4 regions of the Rhizobium sp. N122 genome follow, and region 2 is predicted to be linked to each of the others. Evidence: predicted binding sites of a transcription regulator. Region 2 holds the regulator's gene; each other region holds the start of a gene.
What was found. Region 2 encodes PhoB, which activates phosphate uptake and scavenging genes when phosphate is short. Its sites were predicted from a motif close to TGTCATNNANCTGTCAT; they were not measured.
Positions count from the first base shown of each region.

Region 1: the regulator PhoB is predicted to act here: its motif matches at 1,779-1,795, upstream of ATY75_RS06940 (NAD-glutamate dehydrogenase).
Region 3: the regulator PhoB is predicted to act here: its motif matches at 1,477-1,493, upstream of ATY75_RS02175 (DUF1045 domain-containing protein).
Region 4: the regulator PhoB is predicted to act here: its motif matches at 3,192-3,208, upstream of ppk2 (polyphosphate kinase 2).

Region 1 covers NZ_LOKU01000007.1:76,195-81,361, forward strand. Annotated here, with positions in the region: gene ATY75_RS06920 (GGDEF domain-containing protein) at 1-42, opposite strand, end outside; gene ATY75_RS06925 (carbonic anhydrase) at 139-780, opposite strand; gene pdxY (pyridoxal kinase PdxY) at 852-1,727, opposite strand; gene ATY75_RS06940 (NAD-glutamate dehydrogenase) at 2,003-5,167, shown strand, end outside.
Region 2 covers NZ_LOKU01000041.1:165-5,331, reverse strand. Annotated here, with positions in the region: gene pstC (phosphate ABC transporter permease subunit PstC) at 1-367, shown strand, start outside; gene pstA (phosphate ABC transporter permease PstA) at 364-1,686, shown strand; gene pstB (phosphate ABC transporter ATP-binding protein PstB) at 1,703-2,518, shown strand; gene phoU (phosphate signaling complex protein PhoU) at 2,563-3,276, shown strand; gene phoB (phosphate regulon transcriptional regulator PhoB) at 3,414-4,097, shown strand; gene ATY75_RS24240 (GIY-YIG nuclease family protein) at 4,589-4,873, opposite strand.
Region 3 covers NZ_LOKU01000002.1:63,098-68,264, reverse strand. Annotated here, with positions in the region: gene ATY75_RS02180 (alpha-D-ribose 1-methylphosphonate 5-triphosphate diphosphatase) at 1-676, opposite strand, end outside; gene ATY75_RS02175 (DUF1045 domain-containing protein) at 690-1,385, opposite strand; gene phnE (phosphonate ABC transporter, permease protein PhnE) at 1,529-2,872, opposite strand; gene phnE (phosphonate ABC transporter, permease protein PhnE) at 2,880-3,839, opposite strand; gene phnD (phosphonate ABC transporter substrate-binding protein) at 3,904-4,809, opposite strand; gene phnC (phosphonate ABC transporter ATP-binding protein) at 4,897-5,167, opposite strand, start outside.
Region 4 covers NZ_LOKU01000034.1:68,064-73,230, forward strand. Annotated here, with positions in the region: gene ATY75_RS21920 (carbohydrate ABC transporter permease) at 1-313, shown strand, start outside; gene ATY75_RS21925 (ATP-binding cassette domain-containing protein) at 321-1,403, shown strand; gene ATY75_RS21930 (GMC family oxidoreductase) at 1,488-3,140, shown strand; gene ppk2 (polyphosphate kinase 2) at 3,250-4,164, shown strand; gene ATY75_RS21940 (aldo/keto reductase family oxidoreductase) at 4,255-5,130, opposite strand.

The sequences.
Region 1 (5,167 bases), on a different contig from region 2:
AATGGCGGCCAGGATAACCCTTTTGATGGTTTCGAACTTCATCGCCAATCGCCACGGTGATCAAAACGTCGGTCGTGCGCGACCAATTGGCGGCAATCTTAGCAGCAATTCTTAATAAACTGATAAAGCGGCAGATCCCTAGATTTCGGGACGGATAAAGTCTCGTGTCTCCGCATCCATCACCCAGAGTTCGCCGGTCGAAATATCGAACCATGCGCCATGGAGATGCATTTTTCCGGCTTCCTCGAGCGCCTTGATGTCGGGAAAGCTTCTGAGATTGTCGATCGAATTGCGGATCGACACACGCTCCAGCGCTGTCTGCCGCTCGGCCGCCGTCATCACGTCATTGCTTTGGATCTGCTCGGCGGCGGGCTTGACCAGCGACATCCAGCGGCCGATGAAATCGCCCGGCGACAGCGGCTCGGCATTCGGATCGAGCGCTGCGCGGATGCCGCCGCAGCGGCCATGGCCCATCACGACGATATCCGAGACCTTCAGCGCCTGCACCGCAAATTCGAGCGCGGCCGACGTCGAATGGAAATGACCGTCCGGCTCGTAAGGCGGCACCATGTTGGCGACGTTGCGGATGACGAAGAGCTCACCCGGGCCGGCATCGAAGATCAGCTCCGGCGCCGCACGTGAGTCCGAACAGGCAATGACCAGCGTACTGGGGCTCTGACCGTTTTCGGCAAGCAGCCGATACCTGTCGCGGGCGTCGGCATAACGCCCGTTCATGAAGTTGCGGTAACCGTCCAGAAGGGAATTTGGAAAACGCTGCATGCTTCTGGATTAGCGCGCGCGGCAGACAATTTCAACTGCTGCAATGCAAAATGAACGCGTCGGCATATGCGTCATTTTTTCCGCCGCTGCGCCGGGTGAACGAGCCGGCGCATCTGCACCATCGCCATCGGCGTCGAAAGGCTGGAAGCATCGCTCGCCAGCATCAGCTCGTTGCTGCCACGCTTGACGGCGCGCGCCAGCACTTCGAAGACGCTGGCGGTGGCAAGCTGCAGCGCCTTTTCGTCCTCGAGACCGGAAAGCAGGCGCGACAGAAAGACGGCGGCCAGCAGGTCACCGAGACCATTCGGCGGGTTTTCGACGACGCGGTGCTCGGCAAGAAGCGCGTGACGGCCGGACAGATAGAGGTTGCCGGTACCGCCCGCCATCATCGGCACCGCCGAGGTGACGAGCATGCGCGATGGCCCCAGCGCCAGCGCCGCCTCCATGATCGCGCTGTTGTCTTCAAGCGCGGCCCCGGAAAGCCATGCGAGTTCGTAGCGGTTCGGCGTCGCCAGCGAGGCGAGCGGGATGAGATGGTCGCGAATGGCCTCGGCGGTCGCCTCCGGCACATAGAGGCCGCCGAGATCGCCCATCACCGGATCGCAGACATAGAGCAGCTCCGGATTATCCTGCCTGAGCGCGGCGATCAGCCGGGCGACGGAGCGCGCCTGGGCGGCATTGCCGAAATAGCCCGAAAGCACCGCCTTGACTTCGCCGATCCAGGGCGCCCGGATCAGATCGTCGATCGCCGCGTCGAAATCCTCTTCCGCAAATGTCAGCCGCGTCGAACGGCCATGGCCGGGATGCCAAGGCAGCACGATGGTCGGCAGCGCCCAGACGGGGTGGCCGAGCGTCTCCAGCGCAAAGACAGCCGCCCGGTTGCCGACCGAGCCGCGCACCACGTGGCTGGAGATGACGATGATTGCGCCCGCTGCATTTTCCGACATGATACAAGATCCGAATGATGACCGGGTTTGATGATATTTTTGACGCCGCGCTGTCAACCATTCTTCACGTGAGCATGAAAATGTGCAGGGGAAGAGAAATCAAAAGCGGGGCCGTTTCGTTCGTTTTGGCCACGAAAACGGAAAAATCTCTGACAATTTCCCATTTCCTGCGTCAAAAAAGCATCAAAACCATCCCCTAGGCCCCTATTTTAGAGATTTTTTCGAAGAATCTTCTGCTAGCTTGCAGAAAATCAGTCCATTGCGGGAGGCGTTTCATGGCTGCCAGAAATAATCCGAAACGGGAAAAGCAGATCGAAAGCGCGCGCAAGGTCGCCAAGGCGACGGGCGAGGCGCATCTCGATCCGGAAATTCTCTTCGGACGGGCGAGCAATGACGATCTCGAACTCTATACGCCTGAGATGCTGGCGCTCTCCGCCGTGCATTCGGCAAGGGAACTCGCCGCCTGGAACGGCAAGGCGCCGCGCGTCAGCATCGACGCCATTGCCGATGTGGCGCCTGAGGGGATTGCCGTGTCGGTGCTTTCGGTCACCGACCGGAACATGCCCTTCCTGTTTGAATCGGTCATGGGCGAAGTGACCAGCACCTATCGCGACCTGTTCATGGCCGTGCATCCCATCCTGATCATGGAGAAGGGCAAGGCGCCAGCGCTCTATTCCGCCGATCACCCGAGCGACCCGGCCAGCCGCGTCAGCCATATCCAGCTCCATATTGCGCCGCTCAATTCCGCCCAGGCCGCAGATCTCGTCAAACGCGTTGAAACCGTGCTCGAACAGGTCCGTCTGTCGGTCTCCGACTGGAAGCCGATGCTTTCCAAGATCGACGGCGTGATCGCAGAGCTTTCCGCCAATGGCGCCAGCCGGAAAAAGGCCGATCGCGATGAGGCCGTCGCCTTCCTGACATGGCTGCGCGACGAGAATTTCACCTTCCTCGGCATGCGTGAATATGTCTATTCCGGCAAGGGTGCCGATGCCAAGGTTGAGCGAGACAAGGGTGCGGGCCTCGGCATGCTCTCCAACCCCGACGTTCTGGTGCTGCGCACCGGCAAGGACGCCGTGACGACGACGCCGGAGATTCTTGCCTTCCTCGACGGCCCCGACTTCCTGATCGTCACCAAGGCGAATGTGAAATCCATCGTCCATCGCCGGGCCTATATGGATTATGTCGGCGTCAAACGCTTCGACGCCAGCGGCAACGTCACCGGCGAGCTGCGAATCGTCGGCCTCTTCACCTCGACGGCCTATACGTCGCTCGCCTCGGAGATCCCGCTGCTGCGTTCCAAGATCGAGAAGGTGAAGGAGCATTTCGGCTTCGACCCGATGAGCCATTCCGGCCGCATGCTCGACAACACGCTGGAATCCTATCCCCGCGACGACCTTTTCCAGATCGACACCACGCTGCTTGCCAGTTTTGCCGAGCAGATCAACGACCTGGCCGACCGCCCGCGCGTGCGTGTCCTGCCGCGCATCGACCATTTTGACCGCTTCGTCTCGGTGATCGTCTACGTGCCGCGCGAGGAATACGACTCGATCGTCCGTGAGCGGATCGGCACCTATCTGAAGACTGTCTATGACGGTCGCGTCTCTGCCTATTATCCGGCTTTCCCGGAAGGCGGCGTGGCGCGCGTGCATTTCATCATCGGCCGCTCCGGCGGCAAGACGCCGCGCATTCCGCAGGCAAAGCTCGAGCAGGTGATCCGCGAGATCACCGCCCGTTGGGACGACCGTTTCGAGGCGCTGGCCGGAGCCAAGGCGCCGAAGATCTCGGTCGACCAAGCCTTCCAGGATTCCTTCACGCCTGAAGAAACCGTGGCCGATCTCGCCGATATCGTCGCTTGTGCCGCAGGCGAGCCGCTTCGCATCCAGTTCTACCATCGCCAGGAAGATGAGAGCCGTACGCTCTCGCTGAAAATCTTCCACGCCGGCGGCCAGCTGGCGCTGTCGCGCCGCGTGCCGCTGCTTGAGAATCTCGGCTTCAATGTCGTCAGCGAACGCACCTTCGACATCGAAGTACCGGCCACGGACGGAGAACCGAAACTCGTCGTGCTGCACGACATGGAGCTCGAGGCCCGCAATGGCGGCGACATCGACCTGCAGCGTTACGGCGCCGCCCTCGAGGAAGCCTTTGTCGCCGCCTTCGCCGGCACGATCGACAATGACAGCTTCAACCGGCTGATCCTCTCGGCCGGGCTCTCGGCGCGCGAGACGAACGTGCTGCGCGCCTATGCGCGTTACCTCCGCCAGGCCGGCATCGCCTATTCGCAGGATTATATCGCCACTACGCTCGACAAATATCCCGGTGTCGCCGCCGCCATCTTCAGGCTGTTCCACGACACGCTAGATACAAGGCTTTCCGAAAAGGTCCGCGTCAAGAAGCTTGCCGAGCTGCACCAGGCGATCGAGACCGAGCTGGCCGATGTGCCAAGCCTTGACGACGACCGCATCCTGCGCCGCTACGTCAATATCGTCGATGCGACGCTGCGCACCAATTATTTCCAGAGGAATCCGGATGGCTCGCCGAGATCGATGCTGGCCTTCAAGCTCGATCCGCATCTGGTCGACGGGCTGCCGCAACCCAAACCCTTCCGCGAAATGTTCGTCTATGGCGTCGAAGTCGAGGGCGTGCACCTGCGCTTCGGCAAGGTGGCGCGCGGGGGGCTGCGCTGGTCGGATCGCGCCGAGGATTACCGCACCGAAGTGCTTGGCCTCGTCAAGGCGCAGCAGGTGAAGAACGCGGTCATCGTGCCGGTCGGCGCCAAGGGCGGCTTTTATCCGAAGAAGCTCCCCGTCGGCGGCAGCCGCGACGAGATCTTCAATGCCGGCCGCGAGGCATACAAGACCTATATCCGCACACTGCTGTCGATCACCGACAACATCTCGGGGACCGAGATCGTGCCGCCGAAGGACACGGTCAGGCTCGACGGTGACGACCCCTATTTCGTGGTCGCCGCCGACAAGGGCACCGCGACCTTCTCCGACACCGCCAATGCGCTGGCGCAGGAAGCCGGTTTCTGGCTGGACGACGCCTTCGCCTCCGGCGGCTCGGCCGGTTACGACCACAAGAAGATGGGCATCACCGCCCGCGGCGCCTGGGAAACCGTCAAACGCCATTTCCGTGAAATGGACATCGACATCCAGACGACGCCCTTCACCGTCGCCGGCGTCGGCGACATGTCGGGCGACGTCTTCGGCAACGGCATGCTGCTTTCTCCGAAGATCCGGCTGATCGCCGCCTTCGATCACCGCGATATCGTCATCGATCCCGATCCCGATATGGAAAAGACGCTGGCCGAGCGCCAGCGGCTCTTCGATCTGCCGCGCTCGAGCTGGCAGGATTTCGACAAAAGCGTGCTTTCCAAGGGCGCGATGATCATCTCCCGCGCGGCGAAATCGGTCACGCTGACGCCGGAAGCGGTTGCCGCG
Region 2 (5,167 bases):
GCGGGCGCTGCGTGACGGTTCGCTCGGTCTTGGCGCCACACGCTCCGAAACCATCAAGAAGGTTGTTCTGCCGGCAGCACTTCCCGGCATCGTCGGCGCGCTGCTGATGACCGCCTCGCGCGCCATCGGCGAAACCATGATCGTCGTGCTGGCCGCCGGTGTCGCCGCCCGCATCCAGATCAACCCCTTCGAGCCGATGACGACGGTGACCGTCAAGATCGTCAATCAGCTGACGGGTGACCTCGAGTTCACCTCGCCGCAGACGTTGGTTGCCTTTGCTCTTGGCATCACGCTGTTCTGCATCACGCTTTGCCTCAACATCTATGCGCTCTACATCGTGCGCAAATACCGGGAGCAGTACGAATGACGGATATTGTTTCTCCCACAACAGGCGTCACCATCTCCAAGGCGCCGGCGCGCCGCGATATCGGCATCAAGCGCCGCTACGCCGCCGAGCGCCGGTTCCAGGCCTATGGCATCGCGGCCATCGCCTTCGGCCTCGTCTTCCTGTTCATCCTGCTGTGGACCGTGATCGGCAAAGGCTACACCGCCTTTCAGCAGACGGCGATCACCCTGCCGATCGAATTTTCCGAGAAGACGATCGACCCCAGCAACAAGCGTGCGACCGACCCTTCGGTGCTGATCGCCGCCAACTATCCGGTTCTGCTGCGCGATGCGATCGTCAAGCAGCTGAATATCAACGCCTCGAGCAAGCCTGACGTGCGCGATGCATCCGCCATGCTTTCCAAGGGGGCGCCGATTCAACTGCGCGACATAGTCGTCGCCGACCCGTCGATCATCGGCAAGACGGTCAATGTCACCGTGCTCGCCGACGCCAATGTCGACAGTGCCAACAAGGGCCAGATCGACCTTTCGGTCGATGAGAAGAACCGGAAGGTCAACGACAAGCAGGTTGGCTGGATGAACGAGCTGAAGGCGAGCGGCGCTCTGCACAAGCAGTTCAACACCGGCCTCTTCGTCAACGGCAACTCCAGCCGCCCGGAGGCCGCGGGCCTTGGCGTCGCCCTCATCGGCTCGCTCTACCTGATGCTGATCGTGCTGGTGCTCGCTCTGCCGATCGGCGTTGCCGCCTCGATCTATCTCGAGGAGTTTGCGCCGAAGAACCGGTTGACGGATCTGATCGAGGTCAACATCAACAATCTCGCCGCGGTTCCCTCGATCGTCTATGGTCTGCTCGGCCTTTCCGTCTTCATCAACTTCGTCGGCCTGCCGCGTTCGGCGTCGCTGGTCGGCGGCCTGGTGCTGACGCTGATGACCCTGCCGACGATCATCATCGCGACGCGCGCGGCCTTGCGCGCCGTGCCGCCGTCGATCCGCGCCGCAGCGCTCGGCCTCGGCGCGTCGAAGATGCAGATGGTGTTCCACCATGTTCTGCCGCTCGCCATGCCCGGCATCCTCACCGGCACGATCATCGGCCTGGCGCACGCGCTCGGCGAAACCGCGCCGCTGCTCCTGATCGGCATGGTCGCCTTCGTCGCCAACGCGCCGACGACACCGCTCGATCCCTCGACGGCCCTGCCCGTGCAGGTCTATATGTGGGCAAACGAGGCCGAGCGGGCCTTCGTCGAGCGTACTTCGGGTGCCATCATCGTCCTGCTCCTGTTCCTGATCGTCATGAACATGGGCGCCATTCTCTTGCGTCGTCGCTTCGAGCGCCGCTGGTAAACGGAGTTACAAGATCATGAACATGTTGACGGAAGCTGCAGTTGAAAAGGCGCTGGATCAGAAGATGAGCAACGTCCCGTATAAGATGATCGGCCAGGATGTCTCGGTTTACTACGGCGAAAAGCGCGCGCTTTTCGATGTGAACCTGAACATTCGCGAAAACACCGTAACCGCGCTGATCGGCCCGTCGGGCTGCGGCAAGTCGACCTTTCTGCGGAGCCTCAACCGCATGAACGACACGATCGACGGCTGCCGCGTCGCCGGCAAGATCACGCTGGACGGCGACGATATCTATGATCCCGATATCGATGTCGTCGAACTGCGCGCCCGCGTCGGCATGGTCTTCCAGAAGCCGAACCCGTTCCCGAAGACAATCTACGAAAACGTCTCCTACGGCCCGCGCATCCATGGCCTCGCCAAGTCGAAGGCCGATCTCGACCAGATCGTCGAGACCAGCCTGCAGCGCGCCGGCCTCTGGAACGAGGTCAAGGACCGCGTGCATGAATCCGGCACCGGCCTCTCCGGCGGTCAGCAGCAGCGCCTCTGCATTGCCCGTGCCGTCGCCGTCAGCCCCGAAGTCATCCTGATGGACGAGCCCTGCTCGGCGCTCGACCCGATCGCCACCGCCAAGGTCGAGGAGCTGATCCACGAACTGCGCGAAAACTACACGATCGTCATCGTCACCCACTCCATGCAGCAGGCCGCGCGCGTCTCGCAGCGCACCGCCATGTTCCACCTCGGCAATCTGGTCGAGGAGAACGACACCGACAAGATGTTCACCAATCCCGACGATCCGCGCACCCAGGACTATATCATGGGCCGCTTCGGCTGATTTTGGCGTCACCAAGCCTTCCCGTTATTCGAGGACAAAGCCCCATGGCATCGACACATATTTATTCTGCCTATGATGATGATCTGAAGTTCCTGTCCCGGCGGATTTCCGAAATGGGCGGCCTGGCCGAGCAGATGGTCGCCGAGTCCGTCCGGGCGCTGGTCAACGGTGATACCGCGCTGGCCCAGAAGGTCATTTCCGACGACGTGATCCTCGATCACGCCGAGCGCGAGATCGGCGACAAGGCGATCGTCACCATCGCCCGCCGCCAGCCGATGGCCGCCGACCTGCGCGAAATCATGGGGTCGATCCGCATCGCCGCCGATCTCGAACGCGTCGGCGACCTCGGAAAGAACACCGCCAAGCGCGTCATCGCCGTGCAGAGCACCGGCGTTCCCCGCAAGCTGGCCCGCGGCCTCGAGCATCTGTCCGAGCTGGCGCTCGTCCAGCTCAAGGAAGTGCTCGACGTCTACACGACACGCGCCGCCGACAAGGCGAGCGCGATCCGCGAGCGCGACAACGAGATCGACGCGATGTACACCTCGCTGTTCCGCGAGCTCCTGACCTACATGATGGAAGATCCGCGCAACATCACCAGCTGCACGCATCTTCTCTTCTGCGCCAAGAATATCGAGCGCATCGGCGACCACGCCACCAACATCGCCGAAACGATCTATTACATGGCAACCGGCGCACAGCCGGAAGGCGACCGTCCGAAGGACGACAGCGCCAACACCGTCGGCGCGGTCACCGAATAACCGCCTGAACCAGACGATTGCGTGCGCGCCCATGTGGGGCGCGCAAAGAGGTCGCAGCCATTTTTTGTGAATTTGCGCAGGATGCATTGCTTAAATCACCCCCGGTTTAAGGATCATGCGCGAGGAGACCGACACGCATGATCCCGAGAGTTGCAGTTGTGGAAGACGAGGAAGCCCTGAGCGTGCTTCTCCGTTACAATCTCGAAGCTGAGGGCTTCGAGGTCGATACCATCCTTCGAGGCGACGAGGCCGAAATCAGGCTTCAGGAGCGCACGCCCGACCTTCTCATCCTCGACTGGATGCTGCCCGGCGTCTCCGGCATCGAGCTTTGCCGGCGCCTGCGCATGCGCCCGGAAACCGAGCGGCTGCCGATCATCATGCTGACGGCGCGCGGCGAAGAGAGCGAACGTGTCCGCGGGCTTTCCACCGGCGCCGACGATTATGTCGTCAAGCCCTTCTCGACCCCGGAACTCGTTGCTCGCGTCAAGGCGATGCTGCGCCGCGCCCGTCCGGAGGTTCTCTCCACCGTGCTGAAATGCGGCGATATCGAGCTCGACCGCGAAACCCACCGCGTCCACCGCAAGAGCCGCGAAGTCCGCCTCGGCCCCACCGAATTCCGCCTGTTGGAATTCCTGATGTCGTCGCCCGGCCGGGTCTTCTCGCGCTCGCAGCTCCTCGACGGCGTCTGGGGCCATGACATCTATGTCGACGAACGCACCGTCGACGTCCATGTCGGCCGCCTGCGCAAGGCGCTGAACTTCTCCAACATGCAAGACGTCATCCGCACCGTCCGCGGCGCCGGCTATTCGATGGAAGCCTGAGCCGCCATCCTGCCGCCGTCCGGGCGAGGGAGCCGCGTAACGCAAAACGCGGCCGATAGATCACCGCACGCTGCGGTTCCTGCCGCGGGCGTTCCCCCACCCTCCGTCGTCCTCGGGCTTGACCCGAGGACCCATGCGGGTGGGCACTTCGTTTCTGTTGAACTGACAAGGCGACCGCGGCCGACAAATTCAAGCGCAGCGCTTGCGGCATGGATACTCGGGTCAAGCCCGAGTATGACGGAGGGTGAGGGAGCACGAGCAGCAAGAAGCGAGAGGTCTGGAGCAATTCCAACAAAATGGGCGAACGGTTTTGCGTGGAAAGCGCGGAAACAAATGGCGGCAATTCCAATAACCGCTACGCTTACGGTTCTTGCCGCATAGGTTCCCCCATCCTCCGTCGTCCTCGGGCTTGACCCGAGGACCCACCGCCACAAGCACTTCGGCTCGATGTGGTTACCGCCAACGCCATGGCCGCAAGCACTGCTTTCGCATCACCACAGCGTCAGATAGAGATCATCCCACCCGGGGTTCATCGCCTCGACCAGATCGACCTTCCATTGCCGGTACCAGCGTTTCAACGACTTCTCCCGCTGGATCGCGGTGCCGATATCCCAATGCTCCTCGTACCAGACGAGACGGGTGCATCCGTATTTCCACGCAAAGCCCGGCGTCAGCCCTTCGCGATGCTCATAGATGCGGCGCTCCAGATCGGATGTCACGCCGATATAGAGCGTACCGTTTTTCTGGTTGGTGATGATGTAGACATAGCCCGCCATCCGCGCAGAGTGCTGGGCATGGATGCTCGGGTCAAGCCCGAGCAGGACGGAGGGTGGGGAGGTGGGATGGGCAAGAAGCGAGACGTTCGGAGGGTTCCAGCGAAACGGAGCAAACGGATTGGGAAAATTGCGTAAAGCGAAAAGCGCCAATTCCAGCAGAACCACTACGCTCATGGTTCCTGCCGCAAAGGGCTCCCCCACTCTCCGTCGTCCTCGGGCTTGACCCGAGGATCCATGGCCGAGAGCGCTGCATTCGCGCTCACACTGACAAAGGCGGCCGTAGCCGAGCAAATT
Region 3 (5,167 bases), on a different contig from region 2:
TGCCGCGCTCGGCGCAGACCTTGGCGATGGCATTGCGATGCGGTGTCGAATTGCGCGCCGATTCCGCCTGGCGCTTGGCGACGAAGCGCGCGAAGACCTCGTCGCTTAAGCCCCGCTTCTTCTGATAATAGAAGATATATTGATCCATCGTCTGGAACTGCCGCTGGCCGGGGGCATGATCCATCAGCGAGACCAGGCGCACATGCCGGTCGTTTTCGAAATCGGCGAAATGTTCGAGCACATTGTCGGCCGAGACCTCGCAGCGCAGGTGGAGGAGATGCTCGGCGCGCAGCCGGCCTTCCTTCTCCGCCGACTGGATGGCATCGGCCATCTCGCGCATCTCGCCATGTTCGAAGCCGCCGTCCTCATCAGCCCCCATGCGCAGGCAGTCGAACACCGTGGTGATGCCCGAGGTGACGATCTGGGCGTCATGCGCCTGCACCGCGGCCGTCTTGTTCCAGCGGATGCCGGGACGCGGCTGATAATGGCCTTCGAGATGGTCGGTATGCAACTCGACGAGGCCGGGAATGATGTAATCGCCTTCGAAATCTTCGCCGGCTACCGAGTTGCCTTCGGAAATATCGGCGATCTTGCCGTCGCGAATGACAATCGACCCCGCGAGGATGTCATCCTCAAGAACGATGCGGGCGTTGGAAAACACGGTCTCTTTGCTCATCTCGTCGGGTCTTTCAGCTTTTGGCGCCGGAAAGCGGCAGCCAGGAATGAACTTTGAACGGTGCGCCGCGCGTTTCCTCGGTGAAGACGGCGAGGCCGGAAATCGTAAGCGGCCGGCCGGTGAAATCGGCAAAACGTTCGGTCAGAATGGTTTTCATCACCGCGGCGCGTGGCTCGGGCACCTGGCCGGTGAGCGTCATGTGGAAGCCGAAATCCTCCATCACATAGGGATAACCCCAGCGCTGCAGATTGGCGCGCTGGCTGTCGCTGAGCTTCTCCGGGTTGCGCCGCGCCATATCGGCTTCGGACAACGCTGCGCGAAACGGTTCGAAGGACCTTACCACCTTCGCGGCGAAATCCTGAAGCGGTTGATGAACAGAACCGGGAACAAGGGCAAAAAAACGGCCGAGCTGGCCGAGCACCAGTTCGGGAACCTCGAAGGCTTCAGTGCGCGCGGCAAACTCCTCGACGACGGCCATCAGATCCCTCTCGGTGACCGAAGCGGCGAGCGAAAACGGCGCCTTGATCGTCGCGTGAAAGCCGTAGCGGCGCGGATCGGCGGTCAGGTCGAACTGCTCTGCCGCACCGAGTTGCTCATGCTCCGGTGCAGGATAGGTCTCGTCACTGAAAGCATCGCGGCCGAGCCAGCGCGAGGCCGCGCCGGTCAGGGGATCATCCTTCGGCGGCGAGAAATAGAGAGCGTAGCGCAAGGCTTTTATCCTGGGGATCGTCGAAACGGGGAGCGCAATGTGCAGTGATTTGGCGGCGAACCGCAAGCAGGTTCCCGGCTAAAAGATTTCCGTGACAGAATGATGATGGCGGCAGCGCCGCCACAGCCTTTCCGGCCGATGGCTCAGTGGGTTTTCGTGCCCATCAGCCGGTGGCGCAGCGCGTTCGAGGCGGCGTCGAAAAGGAAGACGACGATCAGGATCAGGATGACCATGTAGGCGACGTTTTCCCAGTTGGCGTTGGTGCGCATCGCCTCCCAGAGTTTGAGACCGATGCCGCCGGCGCCGACGGCGCCGATAATCGTCGCGCCACGCACGTTCGATTCCCATTGGTAGAGCGTCTGGCTGACGATGACGGGAACGATCTGCGGCATAATGCCGTAACGATGGACCAGCACGGCTTGAGCGCCGGTCGATTTGATGCCTTCCCGCGGCTTGTTGTCGATATTCTCCAGCCCTTCGGAATAGAGCTTGCCGAGCGTACCGGTCTCGGTGAGGAAGATCGCGCCGCTGCCGGCAAGCGGGCCGGGCCCGAAGGCGCGTGTCAGGAACAGCGCCCAGATCAGCATGTCGACCGACCGCAGGAAATCGAAGAAACGCTTGAGCATCTGATTGAGCAGCCGGTTCGGCGTGATGTTGCGTGCCGCCAGGAAGGCGAGCGGGAAAGCGGCGAGCGACCCCAGCAGCGTTCCGAGGAATGCCATGACGATCGTCTGGAAAAGTTTGGTCCAGACGTCGCCATGCTGCCATTCGCTGTTGTTCCAGATGTCGTCGAAGGCGAGCGACAGGTTGGACTGGTCGGGCTTGATGCGCGGCTCGGAGATAATGAGGCTGACGACCTCGCCGATCGGCTTGTCGAAGAAGGACGATTGTGTGTCGAAGACGAAATTCGCCCAGCCGATGAAACGCTTGCGGATTTTCACCCGGTCGACTGAGATGCTGACATTGCCGGCAAAGCCGAGATCGGCAAGCACATTGTCGTCATAGACGGTCATCCAGCCGGGCACCGGCCCGATCACCTTCGGCGCACCGCTCGAAACCTCGACCGGCACGCTGACGCCATGGGCGGTGACGATTGTCTTGTTCTTCGAGACTGTGACGCTGCGGCTGGTACCGCTGATCGAAACGGTGATGCTGCCATCGGGATTGTTGACCAGCCAGTCGGGATGGGGATTGTCGCCGAGCGGCGAGAAGCGCGGGTAACGCACTTCGATCGAGCCGTCGTCCTGAATGCGGAATTCCGGCTGAACGTCGTAGCTTATCCATTGGCTGAGATAGATGCCGACGCGCTCCCAATGGGCTTCGGCGAACAGCTTGGGCAGGTCGAAGAACCAGACGGCATAGAGGCTGTAGAGCAGCGTCGCGATCAGGATCATCAGCCCGCCGAAACGCTGGCGGAACGACCGGTGGAAATATTCCGGATAGCGCGCTTCGATCTCGTGCATCCGGTTGGCGTCGATCACCGTCATGGCGGCCTCAATGTTGCAGGAGGAAGGCGTGCTCGCCGACGAGGCGGCGACGCAGCCATGCTGAGAACTGGTCGACGGCGACGATCGTCACGAACAGCAGCAGAATGAGCGCCATCGTCTTGGCGCCGAAGCCGCGCGAGATCGAAAGCTTCAGTTCCTCGCCGATGCCGCCGCCGCCGACGGCGCCGATGATGGTCGAGGCGCGCACGTTGATCTCGAGACGCAGCAGCGCATAGGAGGTGAAGTTCGGCAGCACTTGCGGCAGGGCGGCGAAGCGCACGCGCTCGCACCAGTTGGCGCCGACCGCTTTCATGCCCTCATGCGGCTTCATGTCGATATTTTCGGCCACCTCGTAGAAAAGTTTGCCGAGCGCGCCGATCGTGTGCAGGGTGATGGCGATGATGGCGGCGACCGGCCCGATCGACAGGATCGCCGAAAACAGGCCGGCAATGACGATTTCGGGGAAGGCGCGCAAAAATTCCATCAGGCGTTTGGTGAAGTTGCGCAGCGGCCATGAACGCGTCAGGTTGCGCGCGGCAAAGAAGCTCAAGGGAACGGCAAAGACGAAGGCGACGATCGTCGAGATCAGCGCCACGTTGATCGTCACGATCATCAGCTCGAAATATTCGGGAATGTAGAAGGCGCCTGAGATATAGACGCGGCCCTTGTCGAAATTGAATTCCTCCCCGCCCTTGTCGTTCACGCTCGCTATGTCGAACAGCGCGCGCCAGACGTCGTTCCACTCCTTAGGAATGAGCCAGCTCAGGAAATCGAAAAGATGCGGCAGGCGGTCGAAGAAATGGCCGGCATTGCTCTCGTCGGCGAAGCGGACGGAGCTTGCGAAAGCCGCAATCAGAATAACCAGGCCGAGGATGGTGTAGAAGCGACGCCTGGCGACCATCCGCTCCCAAGCGGTGCGGATCTCCCTGGTGCTCTGCATCTGCGGCTGTGTATCGGCAACAGTCATGGACGCCTCGCCCGGTTACAAAGAAGGGCGGCCGTTTCCGGCCGCCCCGCATTCAAGAGGCCGATCAGCCGCCGATGGCAGCTTTGCGGACTTCGACGACGGTGTTGTAGAACTCGTGCTTGACGGGGGCATAGCCCTTGTAGTCGCCGCCTTCGATAGCGGCGAAGCACTTGTGATCCTTTTCCGGCAGCGCCGTGAAGAAGGCTGCAAGCTTCGTCTGCCAATCCTCACCGAGAGCGTTGCGAACGACGAGCGGGCCGTTCGGGATCAGCGGCGAACGCCAGACTTCAACCAGCTTGTTCGGATCGACGGCGCCCTTATCGACTTCCTTGCGGAAGGTGCCCGAGGTGTAGCCGTCCTTGAAATCGCCGATGCCCGACGAGTCGTCGACGGCGACGTCGACCTTGCCGTCATAAGCGGCGAGAAGGTTGTTCTCGTGGCCGCCATTGAACTGCGTGGAAGCGAAGAACTTGTCGTTCGGCATGCCCGTGTCCTTCGGGATCTGCGTCAGCGGAACGAGATAACCCGAGGTTGAGTCCGGATCGGCGTAGCCGAGCTTCTTGCCCTTGGCGTCCTGGATGGTCTTGATACCGGATGATTTCAGGGCGAGGCCGATCGAGTGGTAGCCGGTCGAACCGTCCTTCTGCTGCGTCGTGAGGATCGGCGTGACAGCCTTCGGATCCTTGATGTAGACGGCTGCGTAGCCCGAAGCGCCGAGTTCGGCGAAGTCCAGCGTGCCGCCGAGCAGGCCCTGGATGACGCCGTCATAATCGGCGGCCGGGAACAGCGAGACCTTCTCGAAGCCGAATTCCTGCTTCAGGTGGTCGGCGAGGCAGGCATAGTTGCGCAGGCGGTCGGTTTCGTTTTCGCCGCCGAGGATGCCGATGCGGAATTCCTTGAGGTCTGCAGCATTGGCGGCGCCGGCGAGCGCGAAGAGCGCCGTTGCTGCAAAGAGTGCTTTCTTCAACATGTGTCTCTCCTATTGACCGGTATTCCCCGGTCTCCCGTTACGAAGAAGTGTGCCCTTGACGCGGGCGCTCGATCGCGGCCGCCTCGCTCAGAGGCCGGCCAGCGCCAGCGGTTGGACGCCGGCGGATTGATTGTCTGCCCGCTCGGGAGCGATGTTGATCGATGTCGAGGTCATCGTTTCGTCGATGCCGGCGCCGTCCTTGTCCGTCCCGTAGATTGCTTTCACTGCCTCGGCGGTCAGCTCCGAGGGCTTGCCGTCGAAGACGACGCGGCCGCCGGCCATGCCGACGATGCGCTCACAATAGTTGCGGGCGGTATCGAGCGTGTGGAGGTTGGTGATGACGGTGATGCCTTCGCGC
Region 4 (5,167 bases), on a different contig from region 2:
CGACGGCGCCGGCTTCTGGCGGATCTTTTTCGAGATCATGCTGCCGATCGCCGTGCCGATGGTGGTCGTGGTCTCGATGCTGCAGTTCACCGGCATCTGGAACGACTTCCTGCTCGGCCTCGTCTTCGCCGGGCGCGACAACCTGCCGATGACCGTCCAGCTCAACAATATAGTCAACACCACGATGGGCGAGCGAACCTACAATGTGAACATGGCGGCGACGATCCTGACCGCCATCGTTCCGCTTGCCATCTATTTCCTGTCCGGCCGCTGGTTCGTGCGCGGCGTCGCAGCCGGCGCAGTCAAGGGGTAACGCTTCCATGCAATCCGCCGTCTCCGTCAAGAATCTAAAGATCGCCTATGGCCACCATACGGTGATCGAAAAAATGTCGATCGATATTGCCCCGCAGGAGTTCCTGGTGCTGCTCGGCCCTTCCGGCTGCGGCAAGTCGACTCTGCTGAACGCTATTGCTGGGCTGCAGGACATTGTTGCCGGCGAGATCTGGATCTCAGGCAAGAACGTCAGCTGGGAGGAACCGAAAGACCGAGGCATCGGCATGGTGTTCCAGTCCTATGCGCTCTACCCGCGCATGTCGGTTCGCAAGAACCTCTCCTTCGGCCTTCGCGTCGCCGGTCTGCCGAAGGTCGAGATCGAGGCCCGTGTCGCCCGCACGGCCGCTCTCCTCCATCTCGACACGCTGCTCGACCGGCGCCCGGCTGAACTGTCCGGCGGGCAGCGCCAGCGTGTCGCCATCGGCCGGGCGCTGGTGCGCGAAGTCGATGTCTTCCTCTTCGACGAACCGCTGTCGAACCTCGACGCCAAGCTGCGCAACGAATTGCGCGTTGAGATCAAGAAGCTGCATCAGCGCCTCGGAAACACCATGATCTATGTGACCCATGATCAGGTCGAGGCCCTGACCCTTGCCGACCGCATCGCCATCATGCGCGACGGCGTCATCCAGCAGCTTGCCTCGCCGGCCGAGATCTATCGCCGCCCGGCCAACCTCTTCGTTGCCGGTTTCATCGGCGCGCCGGCGATGAACTTCATCGAGGGCCGGATCGAGCGCGGCGATAGCGCGCTGGTCTTTCGAAGCAAGGGGCTTGTCGTCGATCTCTCCGGCTATTCCTTTCAAGCAGTCGCGGCGGAAGGACCGGCAACCCTCGGCTTTCGCCCTGAGCATCTGATGCTCGACCGGGCGGCAGGCAGCCTGCCCACCATTCCCGGCCGCGTTTCCGTCGTCGAGCCGATGGGTTCGGATGCGGTCGTCTGGTTCGACTGGGCCGATCAAAGCCTCTCGCTGAGGCTCATAGGCGACGTGAGCCTGCAGCCCGGTGATGCCCTGGCTCCCGGGCTCGATATCGCCAAGGCGTCGCTCTTCGGCGCTGACGGATCGCGGCTCTGATGCGCCGCCCCTTTGTTTTCTCGCAATTGCCGGCGCGCTGCGCGTCGCTTTGAGCAATTGCTCCAGGACAGGATTTGGAAAAACATGTCTGAGATCGTCTATGATGCGCTGGTGATCGGCTCCGGCGCGGCGGGTTCCTTCGCGGTCAAAGAACTGACGGCACAAGGATTGTCGGTGCTGCTTCTGGAGGCCGGTCCCGCTGTCGGGCCTGGGGATTTCGACCCGGCGCGCAAGAAGGCGCCTGCAAGCAGCATCAATATCTGGGAGCGGGCGCGGGCCACAATCAAGGGCCAGCCGATCCAGGCGCGGGCGGCGTTTTTTACCGAGCGCTTCAGCCACTTCTTCGTCAACGACCGCAAAAATCCCTATACGACGCCAAAGGGCGAGCCCTTTCTCTGGATCCGCGGCCGCCAGGGCGGCGGGCGTCTCCACAGTTTCGGCCGGGTGCTGCTGCGCTGGACCGACGATGATTTCAAGATCCGGTCGCGCACGGGCAAGGGCGTGGACTGGCCGGTCTCCTATGACGAGCTGGTGCCATTTTATGAGGAAGTGGAGGCCTATCTCGGGCTTTACGGCAACAAGGATGATGTGCCGACCCTGCCCGACGGCATCTATGCCAAACGGGCCAGCCTGACGCCGGCCGAACAGATTTTCAAGCAGGCGGTCGAAAGCCGTTGGCCGGAGAGGCGCGTCGTTTCCTGGCGCTACATTGCGCCGGACGTCGAACGCATGCCGCGGCCGCTTAAGGATGCCAAGACCACCGGCCGGCTGACAGTCCGCTACGACGCCGTCGTTCGCCGTATCACCACGGACGAGAAAACCGGCCGCGCCACCGGCGCCGAATTCATCGACCGCAATACGGGAGAAGTATCGCCGGCGCGTGCCGCGACGGTGGTTCTTTCCGCCTCGCCGATAGAGAGCGTGCGGCTGCTCCTGAATTCGGCTTCGGCAAGACATCCTGACGGGCTCGGCAACAGCTCCGGCGTCCTCGGCCGCTATTTCATGGATCAGCTTCCCTGCCTCGCCTTCGGCTCCTTCTCGAAGGCGAAGGGCTGGGCGCCCGACGATTCCGCTCCGACCGACCCGTTCTACAATCCGTCGGGTGGGATCTTCATCCCCCGCTTCGGTGAGGGCGATGCCGCCCGCGGCGATTTCGACTACCAGGGCAGCGTCGGCCGCGCGCCGGTCTCAGGCGCCACCGATGCGCGCCTCGCCTTCTTCGGCTTCGGTCGCATGCTGCCCTATGCCGACAATCGCATCACGCTCGATGTCAGGCGCAAGGACGCCTGGAACATTCCCGTGCCGCATATCCGCTGCGTCATGCAGGCGGAGGAGCAGGCGCTGCTTCGCCGGCAGGAGGAGACGCTGATCGCCATGATCAGCGAAGTCGGCGGCGAGCTCGAATTCATCGGCTCGCCCACCGGCCTCAAGGAGATGGGCAAGGGCGCCTTCCCGGATGCCGATGCCTTCAGCCGCTTCATGTTCCGCACATGGTTCCGCAAGACCATGTGCATGGGTGCGGCGATCCATGAAACCGGCGGCGCGCGCATGGGCGAGGGCCCGGAGGCTTCGGTGCTCAATCCCTATAATCAGGTCTGGGATGCCCCGAATCTCATCGTCACCGACGCCAGCGCCTTTCCCGGCAGCGGTATCGCCGGCACGACGCTCACCGTCATGGCTCTGACGCTCCGCGCCTGTCGAAACCTGGTCGACCGGTACCGGGCGGGGCAGTTTTAAGGCGCGCTTGGAACGAGAGACTGGGGTAACCGTTTCAGCTCGATCAGTGGTCGTCATATAACCTTCGCACTGACATGCTCCTGTCAAGAAAAGCAGGAAGGAAAAACCCATGTCGCAATCACATCAGGACCAGCTTAACCGGATAAAGGCCGAAATCGCCGACAGCTTCGATGAGGAGCTGGAAATGCAGATGGAGGAGGACCGGCTGGACGATCTGGTCGCCGAGGGAATGTCGGAACCTGCCGAGCAGACGCTCGAGCGAAAGATCTACTTCCGGGAACTCTTCCGGCTGCAGCACGAGCTGGTGCGGCTGCAGGATTGGGTTCAGCACAAGAAGTTGAAGGTGGTGGTGCTTTTCGAAGGCCGCGATTCGGCCGGCAAGGGCGGCGCGATCAAGCGCGTCACCCAGAGGCTCAACCCGCGCGTCTGCCGGACCGTCGCGCTGCCTGCCCCGACCGAGCGGGAGCGCCATCAATGGTATTTCCAGCGCTATGTCCCACACCTTCCCACAGCCGGCGAAATCGTGCTCTTCGACCGCAGCTGGTACAACCGCGCCGGCGTCGAGCGCGTGATGGGGTTCTGCACCCCTGACGAACTCGAGGAATTCTTCCGCTCGGTGCCGGAATTCGAACGCATGCTGGTCCGTTCCGGCATCGTGCTGATCAAATACTGGTTTTCGATCACCGACGAGGAACAGGAATTCCGCTTCAAGATGCGTATTCACGATCCGCTGAAGCAGTGGAAGCTCTCACCGATGGATATGGAAAGCCGTGTCCATTGGGAGGAATATACCAAGGCCAAGGAAGAAATGCTGGCGCGCACGCACAGCAAGGATGCACCCTGGTGGGTGGTACAGGCCGTGGACAAGAAACGGGCGCGGCTGAACTGCATCGCCCATCTTCTCGAGCAGATTCCTTATGAGGATGTTCCCAAGCCGGACATCGAGCTGCCGGACCGCATCCGCCATGCCGATTACAACAGGGCGCCGGTTCCGCCTGAAATGCATGTGCCGGAGCGCTATTGAGCGCATAATCATACCGGTTGTCTGACGTTTCTGGCATCGTTACACCACGCGTGAGCGCGGTGTAACGATGCCCCTGGGCTTGGAACGTCGTCAGGCAGCGATATCAGCCATAAGGTCCAGTTCCGCGACGGCATCATCCGGCAGCACCAGCGCGGCGGCGGCAAGATTCTCCCTCAGATGGGCGACGGACGAGGTGCCGGGGATCAGCAGGATGTTCGGAGCGCGCCGCAGCAGCCAGGCGAGCGCGATCTGCATGGGCGTCGCATGAAGACGCGTGGCGACATCGGACAGGGTGGAGGACTGCAGCGGGCTGAAGCCGCCGAGCGGGAAGAAGGGCACATAAGCGGTGCCCTCGCGGGCGAGTTCGTCGATCAGGCGATCGTCGGCCCGATGGGCAAGATTGTACTGGTTCTGCACGCAGACGATCTCGGTGATTCCGCGCCCTTCGGCGATCTGCTTCGATGTGGCGTTGCTCAAGCCGATGTGACGGACGAGACCCTGTCGCTGGAGATCAGCAAGGACCGTTAGGGGTGCTTCGATCGACCCTTCGGCAGGGCCATGAACGTCGAACATGATTCTGAGGTTGACGGCGTCAAGCACGTCAAGGCCCAGATTACGAAGATTGTCGTGCACGGCCGCCGTCAGCTCTTCGCGCGAGAAAGCCGGAAACCAGGATCCGTCCGTGCCGCGCCGTGCGCCGATCTTGGTGACGATGACGAGATCGTCGCGATAGGGATGAAGGGCTTCGCGGATGATCCGGTTGGTAACGTGCGGGCCGTAGAAGTCGCTGGTATCGATGTGGTTGACGCCGCTCGCAACCGCTTCGCGCAGCACGGCCAAGGCCGCGCCATGATCCTTGGGCGGACCAAACACGCCAGGCCCGGCAAGCTGCATGGCGCCGTAGCCGAGCCGCTTCACGCTGCGGTCACCGAGTTTGAAGGTTCCGGACTGATCGATGATGGACATGATCTCACTCCTTTCAAGAGGTGACCCCAAGATAGGC